One region of the Allobosea sp. Tri-49 genome, then DNA from elsewhere that is predicted to be linked to it. Evidence: predicted binding sites of a transcription regulator. Region 1 holds the regulator's gene; each other region holds the start of a gene.

Region 1 (6,615 bases):
GCTGAAGAAGCTCTGGAACGACGGCCTGAGCGCGAGCCAGATCGCCGCCGAGCTCGGCAACGTCACGCGCAACGCCGTCATCGGCAAGGTGCATCGCCTTGGGCTGTCAGGCCGCGCCAAGAGCCCGGGTTCAGCCACGCCTCGCCCGCGCAAGCCGGTGGCTCGCCCGCCGAGCCATCCGGCCGGCCATCACAGCAGCGGCAGCGCCGGGCTGACCCGCGGCAATACCGCGCTCGCTCCCCAGTTCGCGCCGGAGATCGAGGCCGAGACGCAGGTCGCGCGCGAGCCGGCTCCGTCCGAGGACGTGGTCGTGCCGTTCTCCGAGCGGGTCACGATCATGGAGCTGCGCGAGTATATGTGCCGCTGGCCGATGGGCGACCCGACCACGCCGGAGTTCCGCTTCTGCGGCGGACGCTCGGCGACCGGAATGCCCTATTGCGCGTATCATGCCCGCATCGCCTACCAGCCGGCCGCCGACCGCCGCCGCGACCGCAAGATCATTCGCGCCTGAGCGAGCGACGCGAGACTTCCAGAATGCGAAAAGCCGGCCGAAAGGCCGGCTTTTTTGTCGATAGCCCGGCTCGATGCAGGAGGCATGCATGAACGCCCCCAGACCTCGCCCGATTGAGTATGCTTGTGCCCTACCGATCAGGGATGGGCGGCTCCTGCTGGGACTGAGGTCGCCGCATCGCCGGAACCGCCCATCCTGCTGGGACACGATCGGCGGCCACCTTGAGGCGGGCGAGACCGCCGAGTCCGCCCTTATCCGCGAGCTCCAGGAGGAGACCGGCATCACTCCGACAGATTTCCGCCGCTTCGAGGCCATCGAGACGACGGAGACGGACGGCGTCACCCCCGCGCTCTGGCATCTGTTCACAGTGAGCAAATGGGCGGGCGGCGATCCCACGATCAGTAATGACGAACACAGCGAGATCCGCTGGTTCACGTTCGGCGAGGCCCCATCGCTGACACCGCTGGCGTCCGAGGCTTACCGCCCTGTCTTCGCCCGGCTCACCGCAGCCTTAGGGCCGGGCACGTATTGGCTATGATCGCAATCTATGCAGGCGCGGCGTTGGCCGAGATCGCCGGCTGCTTCGCCTTCTGGGCCTGGCTGAAGCTGGACAAGCCGGTCTGGTGGCGCTCGCAGCCTTCGGCTGGCTGCTGACGCTGGTCGATAGTCCCGCGGCCGGCCGCGCATACGCCGCCTATGGCGGCATCTACATCGTTGCGTGCTGGCGTGGATGGCGCTGGTCGAGAAGATCGCGCCGGACCGCTACGATCTCGCCGGCGCCGCACTTTGCCTCGCCGGTGCGGCTGTCATCATCGCCGCGCCGCGCTGACCAGAACCATCAGCCGCGCGCAAAGGTCTCGTCGAAGGCATAGCCGGCGCCGCGCACGGTGCGCAGAGGATCCTTGGCGTTGGCCGGCGTGATCGCCTTGCGCAGGCGCCCGACATGGACGTCGACGGTGCGCTCGTCGATATAGACGTCGCGACCCCAGACAGCGTCGAGCAGTTGCGCGCGGGAATAGACCCGGCCCGGCGCCTGCATCAGGAATTCGAGCAGGCGGAACTCGGTCGGGCCGAGATGCAGTTCCATGCCGGAGCGTCGGACGCGTCGCGTCGTGCGGTCGAGCTCGAGATCACCGGCCGCGAGCAATCCGGCGACATGGCCGGGCTTGGCACGGCGCAGCAGCGCCTGGATGCGGGCGATCAGCTCGGGCAGCGAGAACGGCTTGACGACATAGTCGTCGGCGCCGGTGGCAAGGCCGCGCACACGCTCGGTCTCTTCGCCGCGGGCGGTCAGCATGATGATCGGCACGCGCTCGGTATCGCGCCTTGTGCGCAGGCGCCGGCAGAGCTCGATGCCGGAGAGACCGGGCAGCATCCAGTCGAGCAGGACGAGATCCGGCGTGTGGTCACGCAGATGCAGCTCGGCATCGTCGCCGCGCGCCACGCTGTCGACCTCGAAGCCCTCGGCCTCGAGATTATAGCGCAGCAGCAGGGTCAGCGGCTCCTCGTCCTCGACGATCAGGATGCGTGCAGGCATGTCAGCGTCCGTTCAAAACGTCCGCCGGTCAGCCATTGGCTGCCGGCAGGTCGACGAGGATGTTGGTGGTGTCGAGCTTGGGCCGGGTCTCGTCGATTGACTGACCGGTGACGAGGTAATGGATGGTCTCGGCGATGTTGGTGGTGTGGTCGCCGATGCGCTCGACATTCTTGGCGCAGAAGAGGAGGTGCGTGCAGAAGGTGATGTTGCGCGGATCCTCCATCATGTAGGTCAGGAGCTCGCGGAACAGCGAGGTGTAGAGCGCGTCGATCTCGTCGTCGCGGCGCCAGACCTCCATCGCCTTCTGCTCGTTGCTGGCGGCGTAGGCATCGAGCACGTCCTTGAGCTGAGCCTGGACCAGGCGGCTCATATGCTCGAGGCCTACCACGGCACGATGCGGCGGCGAGAACTGGCCGGAGATCGCGACGGCGCGCTTGGCGATGTTCTTGGCGAGGTCGCCGACGCGCTCGATATCGGCGGCGATGCGGATCGCGGAGATCAGCTCGCGCAGGTCGTTGGCGAGCGGCTGGCGCCGGGCGATGGTCAGCACCGCCTTCTCCTCGACCTCGCGCTGGAGATTGTCGAGGCGCTGGTCGGCGCTGATGATCTTCTGGGCGAGCGCGGTGTCGCGGCGCACCAGCGCCACGGTCGAGTCGCCGAGCATACGCTCGGACATGCCGCCCATCTCGGCGAGGCTGCGGCGCAGGCCCTCGAGATCGGCATCGTAGGAGCGGACGATATGGTCGGACATCGGGGCGTATCCTTCGGGGCTGGCCGACGCTTCAGAACTTCAGCCGAAACGGCCGGTGACGTAGTCCTGCGTCTGCTTCTTGTGCGGGTTCATGAAGATGGTGTTGGTGGCGTCGAACTCGATCACCTCTCCCAGATACATGAAGGCGGTGTACTGCGAGATGCGGGCCGCCTGCTGCATGTTGTGGGTGACGATGACGATGGTGAAGTCCGTCTTGAGCTGCTCGAGCAGATCCTCGATCTTGCCGGTCGAGATCGGGTCGAGCGCCGAGGTCGGCTCGTCGAACAGGATGACCTCGGGCTTCTGCGCGATGGTGCGTGCGATGCAGAGGCGCTGCTGCTGGCCGCCGGACAGACCCATGCCGGAGCTCTTCAGCTTGTCCTTGACCTCGTCCCAGAGGGCGGCGCGCCGCAGCGCGCCCTCGACGCGGTCGTCGAGCTCCGACTTCGGCGGCTTCTCGTAGAGGCGGATGCCGAAGGCGACATTGTCGTAGATCGACATCGGGAACGGCGTCGGCTTCTGGAAGACCATGCCGATGCGCGAACGCAGCTCGTTCACGTCGATATCGTTCGAGATGACGTTGCGGCCGTCGAGGATGATCTCGCCGGTGGCGCGCTGCTCGGGATAGAGCGAATAGATGCGGTTGAAGATGCGCAGCAGGGTCGACTTGCCGCAGCCCGAGGGGCCGATCAGCGCCGTGACGTGGCGGTCACGGAAGTCGAGGTTGATGTTCTTCAGCGCCTTGTGCTCGCCGTAGTAGAAATCGAGGTTTTTGACGGCGATGCGGACGGGAGCGTCGGCGTCCAGCGTTTGCGGGCTCAGTTCCAGGGTCGAGAGCATCTGCATGGTCCTTCCGATCGGACGCTGATTACTTGCCGCCGCGCACGATGCGCCGGGCGATGATGGAAAGCACGAGGATTGAGACGGTGATGATCAGCGACCCCGCCCAGGCGAGCTGCTGCCAGTTCTCGTAAGGGGCAGAGGCGAACTGGTAGATCGTCACCGGCAGGTTGGAGACGCCGCCGAGCAGGTTCGGCGAGAACCAGAAATTGTTGTTCAGCGCGGTGAAGATCAGCGGCGCGGTCTCGCCGGCGATGCGGGCGAGCGCCAGCAGGATGCCGGTGACCATGCCGGACTTCGCCGCCCGCCAGGTGATCGAGGTGATGACCACGGAAGGCGGGGCGCCGAGCGCCGAGCCGGCCTCGCGGAGCGGGCCGGGCACGAGGCGCAGCATGTCCTCGGTGGTGCGCACGATCACCGGGATCGCGATGATGCCGAGCGCGACGCCGCCGGCCCAGCCGGAATAGCCGCGGAACGGCTCGACCATGATGACGTAGACGAACAGGCCGATCAGAATCGAGGGCGCCGAGAGCAGGATGTCGTTGATGAAGCGGATCAGGTCGGCGAGCTTCGAGCCCTTGCCGTATTCGGCGAGATAGGTGCCGGCGAGCACGCCGATCGGCGTCGCAACGACGATGCCGAGGAAGGTCAGCACGACCGAGCCGACGATGGCGTTGGCAAGGCCGCCGCCCTCCGTGCCCGGCCCCGGCGTGATCTGCGTGAAGGTCGCGGCGGAGAGCCCGCCAAGGCCCTTCACGACCAGCATGCCGAGGATCCAGAACAGCACGAAGATGGCGAGCAGGGTGAAGGTCGTGGCCGTGACCTTCATCAGCCGGTCGGCGGTGCGACGCGACTGGCGAACGCGGCCCCAGGTGACCTCGGGCAACGGGCGGACGGTGGAGGGGGTCGTCAGGCTCATGATCGGCTCCCGCTCAGAACGACTTGACGCGCGAGACGAGGATGCGCGCGATGACGAGGACGACGAAGGTGACGAAGAACAGGATGCAGCCAAGCGCGATCAGTGAATTGAGCTGCAGGCCGAGCGCCTCGTTGAATTCGTTGGCGATGCGCGAGGCGATGGTCGAGCCGGGGTCCATGATCGAGCCGGAAAGCCGGTTGGCGTTGCCGACGACGAAGGTCACCGCCATCGTCTCGCCGAGCGCGCGGCCAAGGCCGAGCATGATCGCGCCGATGATCGAGACACCGGCCTGCGGCACCAGCACATGGCGCACGACCTCCCAGGTCGTCGCCCCGATGCCATAGGCGCTCTCGCGCAGCACCGACGGGATCTGATCGAGCATGTCGCGGGTGATCGAGGCGATGAACGGGATGATCATGAACGCCAGGATGATGCCGGCGGTCAGGATTCCGAGTCCCGAAGGTGAGCGCGAATAGAGGATCGTCCCGACGACCGGCATACCCTCGACGATGTTCGAGAGCGGGATCTGGACATAGGCGGCAAAGAGCGGCGCGAAGACGAACAGCCCCCACATGCCGTAGATGATCGAGGGCACGGCGGCGAGCAGCTCGATCGCGGTCGAGACCGGCTGCTTGAACCAGGGCGGCGCGAGCTGGGTCAGGAAGACGGCGATGCCGAGCGAGAGCGGCACGCCGATAACGAGGGCGATCAGGGCGGTGGAGAGCGTGCCTACAATCGCCGGCCAGGCGCCATACTGGTCGTTCTGCGTATCCCAGACGCTGGAGGTCAGGAAGCCGAAGCCGAATTTGCTGAAGGCGGGCCAGCCGCCGATCACCATCGAGACCATGATGCCGGCGAGCAGCACCAGCACGAACAGGGCCGCCAGGAAGCTGGCATTGCGGAAGATGAGATCGAAGGTCCCCTTGGGGGTCTTGCGCACCGGCGCACTCGGCGCGGCGAACTGATCGGTCACGGCAACCATCCGTGGTTACTCCGGTCTCGAAAGGCGACTATCGGGGCGAAACGAGGCTCTTGTCGTCGCGAAGCGGGGGCCGTGGCCGGCCCCCGTTCCGTTTTCGTGCGCGGGAGCGATCAGAAGATCGGCTTGCCCGCCGGGTCGGTGGCGCCCTTCCAGGCGTTGCGCACCTGGTCCTTGACGCCCGCCGGCAGCGGCACGTAGTCGAGGTCGAGGGCGAGCTTGTCGCCGTTCTTGAAGGCCCAGTCGACGAACTTCAGCGCGGCCTGGGTCTCTTCCGGCTTCTCCGGCTTGGCATGGATCAGCAGGAAGGTCGCGGCGGTGATCGGCCAGGCCTCGGCGCCCTTCTGGTTGTTCAGCGAGATGCCGAAGCCGGGAGCCTCGTTCCAGTTGGCGTTGGCGGCAGCGGCCTGGAAGGCCTTGTCGTCCGGGGCCGGGAAGTTGCCGTCGGCGTTCTGGATCAGGGCGAAGGAGAGCTTGTTCTGCTTGGCGTAGGCGTACTCGACATAGCCGATCGAGTTGGCGACCTGCTTGACCGAGGCCGAGACGCCCTCATTGCCCTTGCCACCGATGCCGACCGGCCACTGCACGGCGGTGTTGGTGCCGAGCTTCGACTTCCAGTCGGGCGAAACCTTCGAGAGGTAGTCGGTGAACACGAAGGTCGTGCCCGAGCCGTCCGAACGGTAGACCGGGTTGATGTTGGCATCCGGCAGGGTGACGCCGGCATTGAGGGCGGCGATCTTTGGATCGTTCCACTTCTTGATGTCGCCGAGATAGATCGCGGCTAGGACCGGGCCGGTCAGCTTCAGCTTGCCGGCCTCGACGCCAGCGATGTTGATCGCCGGGACGACGCCGCCCATCACGGTCGGGAACTGGATCAGGCCTTCCTTGGTGAGCTCCTCGCCCTTGAGCGGGGCGTCGGTGGCGCCGAAGGCGACGGTCTTCGCCTTGATCTGGCGGATGCCGCCACCCGAGCCGATCGACTGGTAGTTGAGCCCGATATTGGTCTCCTTCTTATAGGCCTCGGCCCATTTGGAGTAGATCGGGAAGGGGAAGGTCGCGCCGGCGCCGGTGATGTCGG
Region 2 (6,615 bases), 810 kb from region 1:
CCCGGCGCCCTACCAGCTCGATTCGCGGCGCTGCATCGCCTATCTGACGATCGAGCATCAGGGTCATATCGAACCCGAATTCCGCGAGGATATCGGCAATCGCATCTTCGGTTGCGACGATTGCCTCGCCGTCTGTCCCTGGAACAAGTTCGCCGAGGCTGCGCACGAGACGCGCCTTGCGCTGAAGGACGAGCTCGACGCGCTTCCGCTGGCCGATCTCGCTGCGCTCGACGACGCCGCCTTTCGCACACTCTTCGCCGGCACGCCGGTGAAGCGGACCGGCCGCGATCGCTTCATCCGCAACGTGCTGATCGCGATCGGCAACAGCGATGACCCGGCACTGGCCACGAGCGCCGAAGCTCTGCTCAACGACGCCTCGCCGCTAATCCGGGCGATGGCGATTTGGGCGCTTAGGCGGCTTGTCCCGGCCCGCGCCGCCGAGCTCGCACCGGCAAGGCTCGCGCTGGAAACCGATCCCGACGTCAGGGCCGAATGGGCCCGTCGCGATCCGAACGAACTGGAACCTGCATGAAGCTCGTCATTTTCGGCCTCGGCTATTCGGCCGGGTTCTTCGCGCGCGCCGCCCTGGCTAGGGGCTGGGAGGTGACCGGCACGGTCCGCTCGGCAGAGAAGGCCGGCGAGCTCAGCAAGCAGGGCCTACACACCTTGGTCTTCGGAGGCTTCGCCGTCTCGACGCCGCTCGCCAAGATACTCGCCGAGGCGGATGCGGTGCTGGTCTCGGCCCAGCCCGACGAAGCCGGCGACCCGGTGCTCGGCGCACTCGCCGACAAGCTCGCCTCCGCCGAGAAGCTGCGCTGGATCGGCTATCTCTCGACCATCGGCGTCTATGGCGACCATGGTGGCGCCTGGATCGACGAAACAGCCGAGTGCCGGCCGACCAGCCGACGCTCGCGGCAGCGGCTGGAGATCGAGCAGGACTGGCTCGCCTTCGGCGCGAACAGCGGCAAGACGGTGCAGATCTTCCGCCTGTCGGGCATCTATGGCCCCGGCCGCAATGCGATCACCAAATTGCAGGCCGGCAGCGCCAACCGGCTGATCAAGCCCGGCCAGGTCTTCAACCGCATCCATGTCGACGATATCGCCGGCGTGCTGATGACTTCGCTCGAGAACCCGCGCCCCGGCGCGGTCTACAACGTCACCGACGACGAGCCGGCGCCGCCGCAGGATGTCATCAGCTTTGCGGCCGAGGTCGCGGGGCTCGTGCCGCCGCCAGAAACGCCATTCGATCCTGCAAAGCTCTCGCCGATGGCGGCGAGCTTCTACAGCGAAAACAAGCGGGTCTCGAACGCGCTGGTGAAGCGCGAACTCGGCTATGCTTTCCGTTACCCGGATTATCGGCAGGCGCTGCGCGACCTCGCAGCAATGGGCGCGTAACCTCGGATCAGGCGGCGTAACGCCCGGCTTCGCCGTCGAGATACTCGATATAGCGCCGGTCGATCGCGGTGACCGGCAGGATGACCAGCACGTCGGTGGTGCCGAACTGCTTGTCGATCACCGCGCCGGAGCCGAAACGGGCACCAACGCGCAGATAGCCCTTCACCAGCGGCGGCAGGCATTTCAGCGCGAGCTTGGCGTCGATCATGCCGGCTGGCAGGCGATCCATCGCGACCTGGCGCTCAGGCTGCGCCACAACCCGCCAATCGCCTTGGGCAGTGGCGTGATGGTGGATGAAGCTCAATGGCAGCGCGAGCATGTCGGGGTCGACGCCATCGAAACTGGCGCAGCCGAACATCGCGTCGATGCGGTGATGCCGGCAATAGGCCCAGATACCGTGCCAGAGCAGCTCGACCGTCTTCTTGGTGCGGTAGGGCTTCAGCACGCAGGAGCGACCGAGCTCGAGGAAGCGCAGATCAGGATGGCGCGCCAGGAGCGGTGCGATATCGAATTCGGATTGCGTGTAGAAACCGCCGAGCTTGGCGACGGCCTGCTCGCGCATCAGCCGGTAAGTGCCGACGACCTTAGGCTTGATCCCGCCGAAACGGCCGCGCGCGGCATGGTCTATGACGAGCAGATGGTCGCAGACGGCGTCAAATCGATCAGCGTCGCGCCGGAACATGCGCGAGACCACGTCGGGCTTGGCCGACATCTCCTGGTAGAAAACGCGGTAGCGCAGGCGCTGCGCCCGCCAGATCTCGCGCGGGCCGCGGGCCAGCCTGACTTCGAGCGAGCCGGAGCGGCCGAGCGTGCCGGACAGCGCGTCGGGACCGGGAAAACCAAAGCCACCGAGTTGCTTGCCAGCTGCAAACAGGTTCGATGGCGAGAAGCGCTGCAACAAGGCCTGGCCGGCCGGCTTCTGCTTTGCCGGCTGACGTAAACCCTGGAAAACATCGCGCGTCATAGACAGTCTGGCCTCTGCGATCTCGGATCGGCGCATGACAGCTCTGCGCCGAGCGTCTTACGAGATCGCGACAAAACTACGTCAGTGCGATGACGAAGCCAACCGCCTGTGGATCGAAGTGAGGCTCAGGCCGATAAAGCCTCGACCGTTCGCGGCGGCGAAAGCCGATCGACCCAGCCGCGCAACTGCTCGCGCGAGAGCGGTTTAGCCAGGCAATCGTCCATGCCGGCGGCAAGCGCCTGCTGCCGATCCTCCTCTGCCGTATTGGCGGTAACGGCAAGAATCGGCAGCCGGCCGGCGCCGAGCGCCGCCTCGAGCGTGCGAATCCGGCGCGCGACGGCAAGCCCGTCCTGGACCGGCATGCGGATGTCGAGAAGGACGAGATCGAAGCCCTGCCCTACTCCACCGAGCGTAGCCTCGACGAAGCGAATAGCCTCACCGCCATCGCGTGCCCACACCGCCGTGCAGCCGAGCCGCTCCAGGGTGCGCGTCAGCAGCAGCGCGTTGATCTCATTGTCCTCGGCGACGAGAACCCGCAGGCCGGCACCCGGCGGCCGCATCGAAGGATCGGCAGCAGGCGCCGCAATGGCCACGCTTTGTGAGCGCTCCATCGGATCAAGCCGCACCTGCAGCGAGCGCGCCCGGATCGGCTTGACGAGAAAGCCGGTGAAGCCGGCGGCATAGGGCGAGCCGAAGCTGCGGCGTTCTGCCGGCGCCAGCATGATCACGATCTCGGCGACGCCGGCCCGCCGCGCCGCAGCCGCCACCGCCTGGACCTCGCCACCCGGGAGATTGCTGTCGACCAGCACCGCGGACAGAGCCGAATCGCCGGCAAGCTCGGCAAGCTCGGCAAGCGCCTGTGCGTGGTCAGCGGCTCGGCGAACCTCTGCCCCATGCCGCTCGAGACTGGCAGCGATATGCTCAGCGCTGAACGGCACCGACGAGGCGACAAGGATGCGCCTGCCCTGCCAGTCCGGCGAGGCGCTCGGTGTGGTTGCGGCCGCGTCGACCCGCAGCGGTAGAAGCAGCCGGAACAGCGCGCCTCCACCTTCTCGATTGCTCGCCTCGACGTCCCCGCCCATGGCGCGAGCAAGCCGACGCGCGATGGCGAGGCCGAGGCCAGTGCCGGCCTGCTCGCGATGCCCGGTCAGGCCGCCCTGCTCGAACTCCTCGAAGATCGTCGCCAGCCGCTCTGCCGGGATGCCCGGACCAGTATCGGCGATGGTGACGATGAACTCGCCTTCGATGGTATCCGCTTCGATGCCCACGCCACCCTCATAGGTGAACTTCACGGCATTGCCGACGAGGTTGAGCAGAATCTGGCGCAGCCGCTCGGCGTCGCCGACGAGCCGGTGCGGCACGTCCGATCCGAGCAGGGCGGATATCTCGACGCCCTTGGCCTGGGCGCGCGGCGCCATCAGCTCTGTAATGTCCTCGATCAACGCGGCCGGATCGAACGGGGCATCAACAAGCTCGAGCTTGCCGGCCTCGACCTTGGCGAAATCGAGGATGTCGTCGACAAGCCCGAGCAGGGCTTCGCCCGATGTCCGCAGCGCCTTGACATAGGTGCTCTGCTCCGGGTCGAGCCTGGTATCGCCGAGTAGATCGGCCATGCCGAGGATACCGTTGAGCGGGGTGCGGAACTCGTGGCTGACGGTCGCCAGAAAGCGCGACTTGGCGGCGCTCGCCTCCTCTGCCTTGCTGCGCGCCTCCTCAAGGGCGGTTTCGGCAGCGATGCGCCCGCTGATCTCGCGACCGACACGCTGCAGCACTGTTTGCCCCGCAGCGACAGGGACGACCGTCTCGACCCAGGACAACCAACGCTCGCCAGCGTCCGTCTCGATGCATTCGTCGAAGACGCGGGCTCCGCCCGGCAGCGCCTGCACTGGCCTGGCGATGCGTACGTGCGGCTGCTCGCTGCTGCCGATAGCCTCAGCCTCGCTCTTGCCGATGAGCGCCGCATAGGCGGCATTGGCATAGATGATCCGGCCCTCACTGCGGCGCACGATCAGGTCGCCTTGCGCCTCGATCAGGCTGCGATAGCGCTCTTCGCTGTCGGCGAGCTCCCAGAGCCGGTCACTCAGCTTCTCGACATCACGCGTCAGGGCCTTCGCCTGCCGCGTGACCTGCTGGCGCTCGCGCAGCAGCCGGAACGCGACGAAGGCGCAGGTCATGGCCACGGCAACGGCAGCGCCTGTCAGCAGGGCGAGTGGGGACAGCGGCTCGATCATGCCATCCCATCTAGCATCTACCCTCTTGAGAAAGCGTTCGCCCCATCCGCGAGGATGCTGGATGGTTTGAATGGCTTTGTTAACCTTTCAGCATGGATTGGGGCGATCACGCCGCCTGCGCTGCCTGGTCGATGCGCGAGCGATAGGACAACGCCTCAGCGAGATGGATGCGGCCGATCTGCTCTTCACCATCGAGATCGGCGAGCGTGCGCGCGACCTTGAGCACGCGATGATAGCCGCGCGCCGTCAGCCGCATCGCATCGGCTGCGCTGCGCAGGAGCGCGAGCCCGGATGCGTCCGGCCGCGCGACATCGTCGAGCAAGGCAGCGGGGCAGCGGGCATTGGTCGTGCCGCCCGGGAGTCCAAGCGCGCCATAGCGCGCCGACTGGCGGGCGCGGGCCGCCGCGACGCGGCCGGCAACCTCGGCCGAGCCTTCTGGCGCAGTTGGGAGGATGAGGTCTGCCGCCGTCAGTGCCGGCACGTCGATGGTGATGTCGATCCGGTCGAGCATCGGGCCCGAGATCTTGGCCTGATAGCCCGCCATGCAGCGCTCGTTCGGTTGGCGACGACAGGCATAGCCCGGCTCGGTCGCCTTGCCGCAGCGGCAAGGGTTCATCGCGGCGATGAGCTGGAACTTCGCGGGATAAACGGTGCGGTGGTTGGCACGCGAGATCAGCACCTCGCCAGTCTCCATCGGCTGGCGCAGCGCATCGAGCGCCTGAGCCTGGAACTCTGGCAATTCGTCGAGGAAAAGCACGCCGTGATGGGCGAGCGAAATCTCGCCCGGCTTTGCCTGCAGGCCGCCGCCGACGAGCGCGGCCATCGAGGCCGAATGATGCGGCGCGCGGAAAGGGCGCCGATCGGTCAATTCGCCGTCGGCAAGATGGCCGGCGACCGACAGCACCATCGAAACCTCAAGCAATTCGCGCGGATCGAGCGGCGGCAGAATCGACGGCAGACGGCTCGCCAGCATCGACTTTCCGGCGCCAGGCGGGCCGTTCATCAGCAGATTGTGGCCCCCTGCCGCGGCGATCTCGAGCACGCGCTTGGCGCTCTCCTGACCCTTGATCTCGCGCAAATCGGGCAACAATCCGTTCTGACGGGCGACGGCGGGCTGCGGCCGTGCCATCACCTGCGTACCCTTGAAGTGATTGGCGAGCTGGATCAGCGAGCGGGGCGCGAGGATGTCGAGATCACGCGCCGCCCAGGCAGCCTCCGGTCCGCTCGCCGCCGGACAGATCAGCCCCTGCCCTCGGCCATAGGCAGCTATCGCCGCAGGCAGCACGCCGGCGACCGGGGTGATCGAGCCATCGAGGGCAAGCTCGCCGAGCACGGTGTAGCCGGTGAGCGCATCGGCCGGGATCGCGCCGATCGCAGCCATGACGCCGAGCGCAATCGGCAGGTCGTAATGGCTACCTTCCTTGGGCAGGTCGGCCGGAGCGAGATTGACGGTGATGCGCTTGGCCGGCAGCGCCAGTCCCGAGGCGATCAGCGCGGCACGAACCCTCTCCTTGCTCTCGCCGACTGCCTTGTCGGGCAGGCCGACCAGGATGAAGGCGACGCCGCCCGGCGTGACCTGGACCTGGACATCGACGGCGCGTGCCTCGATGCCCTCGAACGCCACCGTCGCGACCCGCGTCACCATCCAAGTCCACCCCAGCCCCGCTCGGTAACGCTAGCCGAAGCGCGCTATGGTTGCAAGAACAGATAGAGAACCTTCGAAGCAGCAGACGAGACGATGCAGGGTCCTCCATTATCGCAGACAGACCTGCCATATACCGTGTCGCGCTCCGCCTGTGCTGGGAACGGACGCGCATAGAGGTGTTGCCCACGTGGATGCCTAGTACCGGCCTCGGGGAGGCTGCTTCACCGTCGCGTGACGATGCCGATCTCGGGCTTGCGCACAGCACCGAGCCAGAGCAGCAGGAAACCGAGCAGCAAACCGGCCGCGGCGGTCGGCATCTGCAACACATGCACGAGCACCGGATCCCAAAGCATGGGATGAAGATTGCGCTCGACCGCAGA
Region 3 (6,615 bases), 400 kb from region 1:
TCTGGAACGAGGCCGGCAGCACCTTCGCGGCACCCTGCTCGAGCACAGCAAGCGCATCGCCAAGCGAATAGCCTGCCCCGGGCACGGCCGTAATCGTCGCCGAGCGCAGCTGGTTGAAGCGGATCAGCTCCTTGGGCGCGACGTTCTCCTCGATCTGGACGAGGCTGGAGAGCTGCACCGCCTGGCCGCCGCGGCCCATCAGATAGATCGACTGCAGCGCCTGCGGCGTGCTGCGCTCCGCGCCGGCGACCTGCAACATGACGTCGTATTGCTCGCCGTTCATGTTGAAGCGGGTGACCTGGCGCCCGCCGAGCAGGGTCTCCATGGTGCGGCCGATCACGTCGACACCGACGCCGAGATCGGAGGCGCGCTGCCGGTCGATCGAGACCTTGATCTGCGGCTTGTCGAGGATGAGGTTGGTCTCGATATTGGTCAGCGCCGGATTGCCCTGCACCTCGGCGATCAGCCGGTCGACGTTTTCCTTGATGGTGACGTAAGGGTCCGAAGACCGCAGCACGAACTCGACCGGCTTGCTGTTGGCGCCGCCCTGGCCGAGCGAGGGCGGATTGGTCGCGAACAGGCGGATGCCAGGGATCTGCGACAGCCCTTTGTTGATCTCGGCGACGAGGTCCTGCTGCTTGCGGTGGCGCTCTTCCCAGGGCTTCAGGCGTGCAAAGGCGATCGCCCGCGTCACATCCGGGAAGCCGACGATGACGAGATAGCTGTCGACCTCCTGGATCTTGCTGAAATAGTCCTCGACACGCCGGGCATAGTCGGCAGTGAAGGCCATGGTGGCGCCTTCCGGCGCCACGCCGATTGCGGTGATCGTGCCGCGATCCTCGACCGGTGCGAGCTCGGAGCGCAGATTGGTAAAGAAGAAATAGCTGCCGCCGGCGACCAGCAGCGCCAGCAGCACGACCACCGGCCTGACCGACAGCGCAAAGCGCAGCGAGCGGCGATAGCCACTGGACAGTGCCTCGAAGAAGCGCTCCAGGATGTTGTAGAGCCAGTTGTGCTTGTCGTGGTGCTTCAGCAGCTTGGCGCACATCATCGGCGTCAGCGTCAGCGCGACAAAACCCGAAACCAGCACCGCGCCGGCCAGCGTCAGCGCGAACTCGACGAAGAGCTTGCCCGTCCGTCCGGTCGAAAACGCCATCGGCGCATAGACCGCGACCAGCGTCAGCGTCATCGCGACCACCGCGAAGGCGATCTCGTTGATGCCCTTGATTGCCGCCTTGGTCGGCTCGACCCCGTCTTCTATATGGCGGTGGACGTTCTCGAGCACGACGATGGCATCGTCGACGACGAGGCCGATGGCGAGCACCATCGAGAGCAGCGTCAGCGTGTTCACGGTGAAGCCGAGCGCATACATCAGCGCGAAGGCGCCGATCAGCGAAACCGGAATCGTTACGAGCGGGATCAGCGTCGCGCGCAGCGAGCGCAGGAACAGGAAGATGATCAGCACGACGAGGACGACCGCCTCGCCGATCGTGGTGTAGACCGCCTTGATCGAGCGATCGATGAAGATCGAGGTATCGTAGGAGGTCGCGATCGACATGCCGTCGGGCAGATCCTCGCGGATGCCCGGCAGCGCTGCGACGACGCCCGAGGAGACGTCGAGCGGATTGGCCGTCGCCTGCTTGACGATGCCGATCGTCACCGAAGGCTGGCCGCCGAACCAGGCCGCGTTGCGCTCCTCGCGGGCACCGAGCTCGACCTTGGCGATGTCGCGCAGCTTGACCGGGAAGCCGTTGGCGTCCTTGACCGTGATCTCGCGGAACTGCTCGGGCGTGTTCAGGCTGGTCTGCGAGAGCACAGTGAATTCGCGGCTGTCGCTCTCGATCCGGCCAGAGGGAATCTCGACGTTCTGCGCTCGCAGCGCCGCCTCGATCTCCTGGACGGTGATGTTGTAGGCAGCGAGCCTCGCGCGATCGAGCCAGATCCGCATGGCGTATTGGCGTTGGCCGAGAATGCGGACCTCGGCGACGCCGGTGATGTTCTGGACACGGTCGGCGATGAAGCGGTCGGCGAAGTCAGTCAGCTCCAGCGGCGAATGCCGCGAGCTGGTCAGCGACAGATACATCACCGGCTGGGCATCGGCCTCGACCTTGGCGATGATCGGCTCGTCGATCTCGTCGGGCATGCGGCCGCGCACGCGGCTGACACGGTCGCGCACGTCGGAGGCTGCAACGTCGGGATCGACGTCCGGCCGGAAGCGCACCGAAATCTGGCTGCGCTCCTGCCGGCTGGTCGAGTTGATGATCTCGATGCCTTCGATGCCGGCGATCGAGTTCTCCAGGATCTGCGTGACCTGTGTCTCGATGATCTCGGCGCTGGCGCCGCGATAGACCGTCTGCACCGAGACGATCGGCTCGTCGATGTTCGGATATTCGCGCACCGTCAGGCGCGTATAGGAGACAAAGCCGATCAGGATGACGAGCAGGCTCAGGACGGTCGAGAGGACCGGCCGGCGGACGAAGAGCTCGAACAGGCTCATCGCTGCACGGCGCCCGGCAGCGAGCTGGTCTGGACCGCAGCTTTCTCCTTGATCAGGACGGTCGCGCCCTCGCGCAGGCGCATCTGCCCGGCGGTGACGATCTGCATGCCGGCTTTGAGCCCCTTGACCACCTCGACCTTGCCTGTCAGGCGCTTGCCGAGTTCGACCGGCACGCGCTTGGCCTTGCCGTTCTCGATGATGAAGACTGTCTTGCCGAGACCGTCCGGCACCACCGCGGTTTCCGGCACGACCAGCGCGTTTTCACGCTTGTCGACCATGATCGTCACGCGGGCGAACAGGCCGGGCTTCAGAACGAGATCGGCATTGGGCACGAGGGCGCGCAGCTTTACCGCCCGGCCATTGACATCGACGACCGGGTCGATCGCGAAGATCTTGCCGGCAAAGGGCCGATCGGGCACCGCATCGACCTTGAGCTGGATCGGCTGGCCGACCTTGAGCTGGGTCAGGTAGATCTCCGGCACGCGGAAATCGACTTTGATCGGATCGATACTGGTCAGCGTGATCAGCTGCTTGCCGATCGAGACATAGTCGCCGACGCCGACGGCGCGCAGGCCGACCACGCCGTTGAACGGCGCCTTGATCGTCGCCAGCGCGAGCTTTGCCTGGGCGAGCTGCAGGCGCGCCTCCTGCGAGGCGAGCTGCGCCGTCGCCTGCTCCAGCGCGACCTGGGTTCCGGCACCGCGCTGAACCAGCGAGCGGTTGCGGTCATAGGTGTCGCGCGCCAGGCTGATATCGGCTTGGGACTGCTTGAGCTCCGCGTCGAGGATGGCGGTGTCGAGCATGACCAGCGGCTGGTCCTTGCTGACCCGCTCACCCTCCTTGAAGCCGAGCGCGACGACGCGGCCGGCGATCTCGGGAGCGATCACGACGGATTCTTCGGCTGCGAGCGTCCCGAGGGCCTCGACCTCTTCGGCGACCGTGGCGAGCTCGATCGTCCCGACTTCCACCGGAATTGCGGGGTTCGGCGCATTGGCGACGCCTTGCGCCTGCGCCTGCTGGTTGGTCGGCTTATAGTGGTAGCGGTAGCCATAGTACCCACCGCCCGCCAGCCCGGCGACAAGGATAAGGAGGAGAAAACGCTTCATCAGGCTGGACGCTCCGGGACCGCGGACATATTCTAGACTGGACGGTCTAGTTTGATAAGCACCCTTTAAGGGCGGAAGCGTGACGGAATGATCAATGCACGGACGCACTAGCGCCCCCGCTGCAGAAGCAAAAGCGATGCCGGCCGAAAAATCACGGCCGGATAAACATGACGCGATCACCCGGGCCGCCTCGGAGACGTTCCTGGCCGAGGGCTTCGACCGCGCCAGCCTCGACCAGATCGCCCAGCGCGCCGGCGTCTCCAAACAGACCATCTACAGCCATTTCGCCGACAAGCAGGCGCTGTTCCTGGCAATCTGCACCGAACTCACTGAAAAGCTGACGATTCCGTTGCGCCGTCCACGCAGCGAAACCGGCGATCTGCGGGCCATCCTCCTGCGTCTCGGCGAGGACGCTCTGGCCATGATGCTGCACCCGGCCTCGCTCGATTTGCATCGCCTGATCGTCGGGGCGGCCGCGCGCTTTCCCGAGCTGGGACAGGCCGCCTACGATACCGGCGCAGGGCGCATGATCTCGGAGCTCTCGGCCTTGCTGGAGCAGCGGTCACGATCCGGTGATGGCATGTCGCGGGCACTCACGCGCGCGGAAGCGGACCGGCTCGCCGAGCAGTTCATCGGCATGCTGCGCGGCTTCCATCAGGTCCGCGGCCTGCTTGGTGTTGCGCCAGTGCCACCGGCCGAGATCCGCTCCTATGTCGGAGCCTGTGTCGACCTGCTCCTGCGCGCAGGCTGACGCTCCTGCCGGAACCCGGTCGCAGGTGACATAATAGTTGATGGTCGATGACGCTTTCCCGCCGGTGCCCGCTGGAAGGCGAATTTGTCACCGCGCTGTCATCTGGCGCCGATACCGCATCATCCCGCAATCGCGGGAGAGCTGTTGATGCTGCGTATCGAGGGTCTGACCAAGCGTTTCGGTGGCAAAGCCGCCGTCGACAACGTCACCCTGTCGATTCCGCGCGGCGAGATGGTCGGCATCATCGGTCGCTCGGGCGCCGGCAAGTCGACGCTGCTGCGTATGCTGAATCGCCTCGCCGATGCCAGCGATGGCCGCATCCTCAGCGAGGAGCGCGACGTCACAGCCCTGCGCGGCGCGGCGCTGCGAGCCTGGCGGCGCGACACGGCGATGATCTTCCAGCAGTTCAACCTGGTCGGCCGCCTCGATGTGCTGACCAACGTTCTGCTCGGCCGCCTGAATCATCGCTCGGCAGCGCTGACGCTGGTCAAGAGCTTCTCGCAAGACGACAAGGTCCGTGCCATCGCCGCGCTCGAACGCCTCGATATGGGGCACTTGCTGGCACAGCGCGCCGAGACCCTCTCCGGCGGTCAGCAGCAGCGCGTCGCCATCGCCCGCGCTTTGGTGCAGGAGCCGAAGATCATTCTCGCCGACGAGCCGATCGCCTCGCTCGATCCGCGCAATACCCAGGTCGTTATGGACGCGCTGTTCCGCATCAATCGCGAGGACGGCATCACCGTGATCTGCAATCTCCACCACCTCGACATCGCCGCGAAGTACTGCGACCGGCTGATCGGCATGGCTGCCGGCAAGGTCGTGTTCGACGGCCCCCCGCATGCGCTGACCAGCGAGCTCGCCGCCGAGCTCTACGGCATCGAGGCCAAGGATGCCGGCGCCGAGGCGCTCGACCAGCTTGACGCCATCGCCATCGAGGAAGCCCAGCGCGCCAAGCAGAACGTCGCCTGAAACAGCCGGCTGCGCGCCCAAGCCTGCACTGAAGCCTGACCTTTCATCGCCGATCTTTTAAAAAGGAGCACTCTCATGCTGACCCGTCGTCATACGTTTACGCTCGCCGCCGCCGGCCTTGCCGCAACGCTCGCCGCCCCGGCTTTCGCGCAGGACTGGAAGGCGAAATATCCCGAGCTGGTCTTCGCCATCATCCCGTCCGAGAACGCCTCGGGCGTCGTCGAGCGCTACACCCCCTTCGTCAACTATCTCGCGAAGGAACTCGGCACCAAGGTGACCCTGCGCATCGCGAACGACTACGCCGCGATCATCGAGGGCCAGCGCGCCGGCAACATCCATATCGGCATGTACGGCCCGGCCTCCTTCGCGCGCGCGCTGATGACCGGCGCCAAGATCGACGCCTTCGCGATCGAGACCAACATCGACGGCACCAAGGGCTACTATTCGGTCTTCTACGTGAAGAAGGATTCGCCCTATCAGAAGATCGAGGACCTCAAGGGCAAGAATCTCGGCCTCGTCGACCCGAACTCGACCTCGGGCAACAATGTGCCGCGCTTCGCGCTTGATGGCATGAAGATCGAGCCCGAGACCTTCTTCGGCAAGGTCGTCTACACCGGCAGCCACGAGAACGCGGTCATCGCACTCGGCCAGGGCACCGTCGACGTCGCCGCCAATTGGTGGAACGACGAGCAGGAATCGAACCTGCTGCGCATGGACCGCAAGAAGATGGTCAAGGCGGACGACTTCCGCATCATCTACAAGTCCGAGCAGATCGTGAACTCGCCGATGGCCTATCTCAGCGAGCTGCCGGAGCCGCTCAAGGCTTCGATCCGCGACGCCGTCCTCAACCTCGCCACCAAGGACAAGGCCGCCTTCGACAAGATCTATGAAGGCAAGCAGGGCCCGCTCGTCGCCGCCGACAACAAGTCCTACGACCCGATCATCGAGCTGAACAAGTTCGTCGACGCCCTCCGCAAGAAGAAGTCGTCGTAACTCTGACAGCCGTCATGCTCGGGCTTGACCCGAGCATCTCCTGATCGAGATTCTCGGGTCTGCGCTTCGCTCTGCCCGAGAATGACGCCCAGTCCAGGACCGGCAACAGCCGGTCCTGCGACATGATGGAAGCGCCCCATGACACTCGCGATCGACCGCAACGATCCTGCCATCGCCGCTCATGCCGATCTCTACCGGCGCGAAATGGCGGCGAAGCGGCTGCAGACCCTGCTGGGTGCGGCGATCTTCGTCGCCTGCGTCGTGCTCGCGGGCATCGGCGCCGAGGTCGACTTCGCGAAATT

What was found. Region 1 encodes PhoB, which activates phosphate uptake and scavenging genes when phosphate is short. Its sites were predicted from a motif close to TGTCATNNANCTGTCAT; they were not measured.
Region 2: olsB (l-ornithine N(alpha)-acyltransferase) is a predicted target of PhoB. The motif match lies at 2,438-2,454, and genes of this name have one in related genera.
Region 3: phnC (phosphonate ABC transporter ATP-binding protein) is a predicted target of PhoB. The motif match lies at 4,440-4,456, and genes of this name have one in related genera.

Annotation. Positions count from the first base shown of each region.
Region 1 is NZ_CP017946.1:4,278,078-4,284,692, forward strand. It holds gene BLM15_RS20675 (GcrA family cell cycle regulator) at 1-511, shown strand, start outside; gene BLM15_RS20680 (NUDIX hydrolase) at 600-1,049, shown strand; partial or broken gene BLM15_RS20685 (YnfA family protein) at 1,046-1,340, shown strand; gene phoB (phosphate regulon transcriptional regulator PhoB) at 1,350-2,048, opposite strand; gene phoU (phosphate signaling complex protein PhoU) at 2,077-2,799, opposite strand; gene pstB (phosphate ABC transporter ATP-binding protein PstB) at 2,839-3,645, opposite strand; gene pstA (phosphate ABC transporter permease PstA) at 3,668-4,558, opposite strand; gene pstC (phosphate ABC transporter permease subunit PstC) at 4,572-5,540, opposite strand; gene pstS (phosphate ABC transporter substrate-binding protein PstS) at 5,651-6,615, opposite strand, start outside.
Region 2 is NZ_CP017946.1:3,467,933-3,474,547, forward strand. It holds gene queG (tRNA epoxyqueuosine(34) reductase QueG) at 1-532, shown strand, start outside; gene BLM15_RS16930 (SDR family oxidoreductase) at 529-1,395, shown strand; gene olsB (l-ornithine N(alpha)-acyltransferase) at 1,403-2,359, opposite strand; gene BLM15_RS16940 (response regulator) at 2,485-4,590, opposite strand; gene BLM15_RS16945 (YifB family Mg chelatase-like AAA ATPase) at 4,697-6,235, opposite strand; gene BLM15_RS16950 (hypothetical protein) at 6,457-6,615, opposite strand, start outside.
Region 3 is NZ_CP017946.1:4,675,337-4,681,951, reverse strand. It holds gene BLM15_RS22685 (efflux RND transporter permease subunit) at 1-2,497, opposite strand, end outside; gene BLM15_RS22680 (efflux RND transporter periplasmic adaptor subunit) at 2,494-3,603, opposite strand; gene BLM15_RS22675 (TetR/AcrR family transcriptional regulator) at 3,740-4,354, shown strand; gene phnC (phosphonate ABC transporter ATP-binding protein) at 4,502-5,320, shown strand; gene phnD (phosphonate ABC transporter substrate-binding protein) at 5,396-6,313, shown strand; gene phnE (phosphonate ABC transporter, permease protein PhnE) at 6,452-6,615, shown strand, end outside.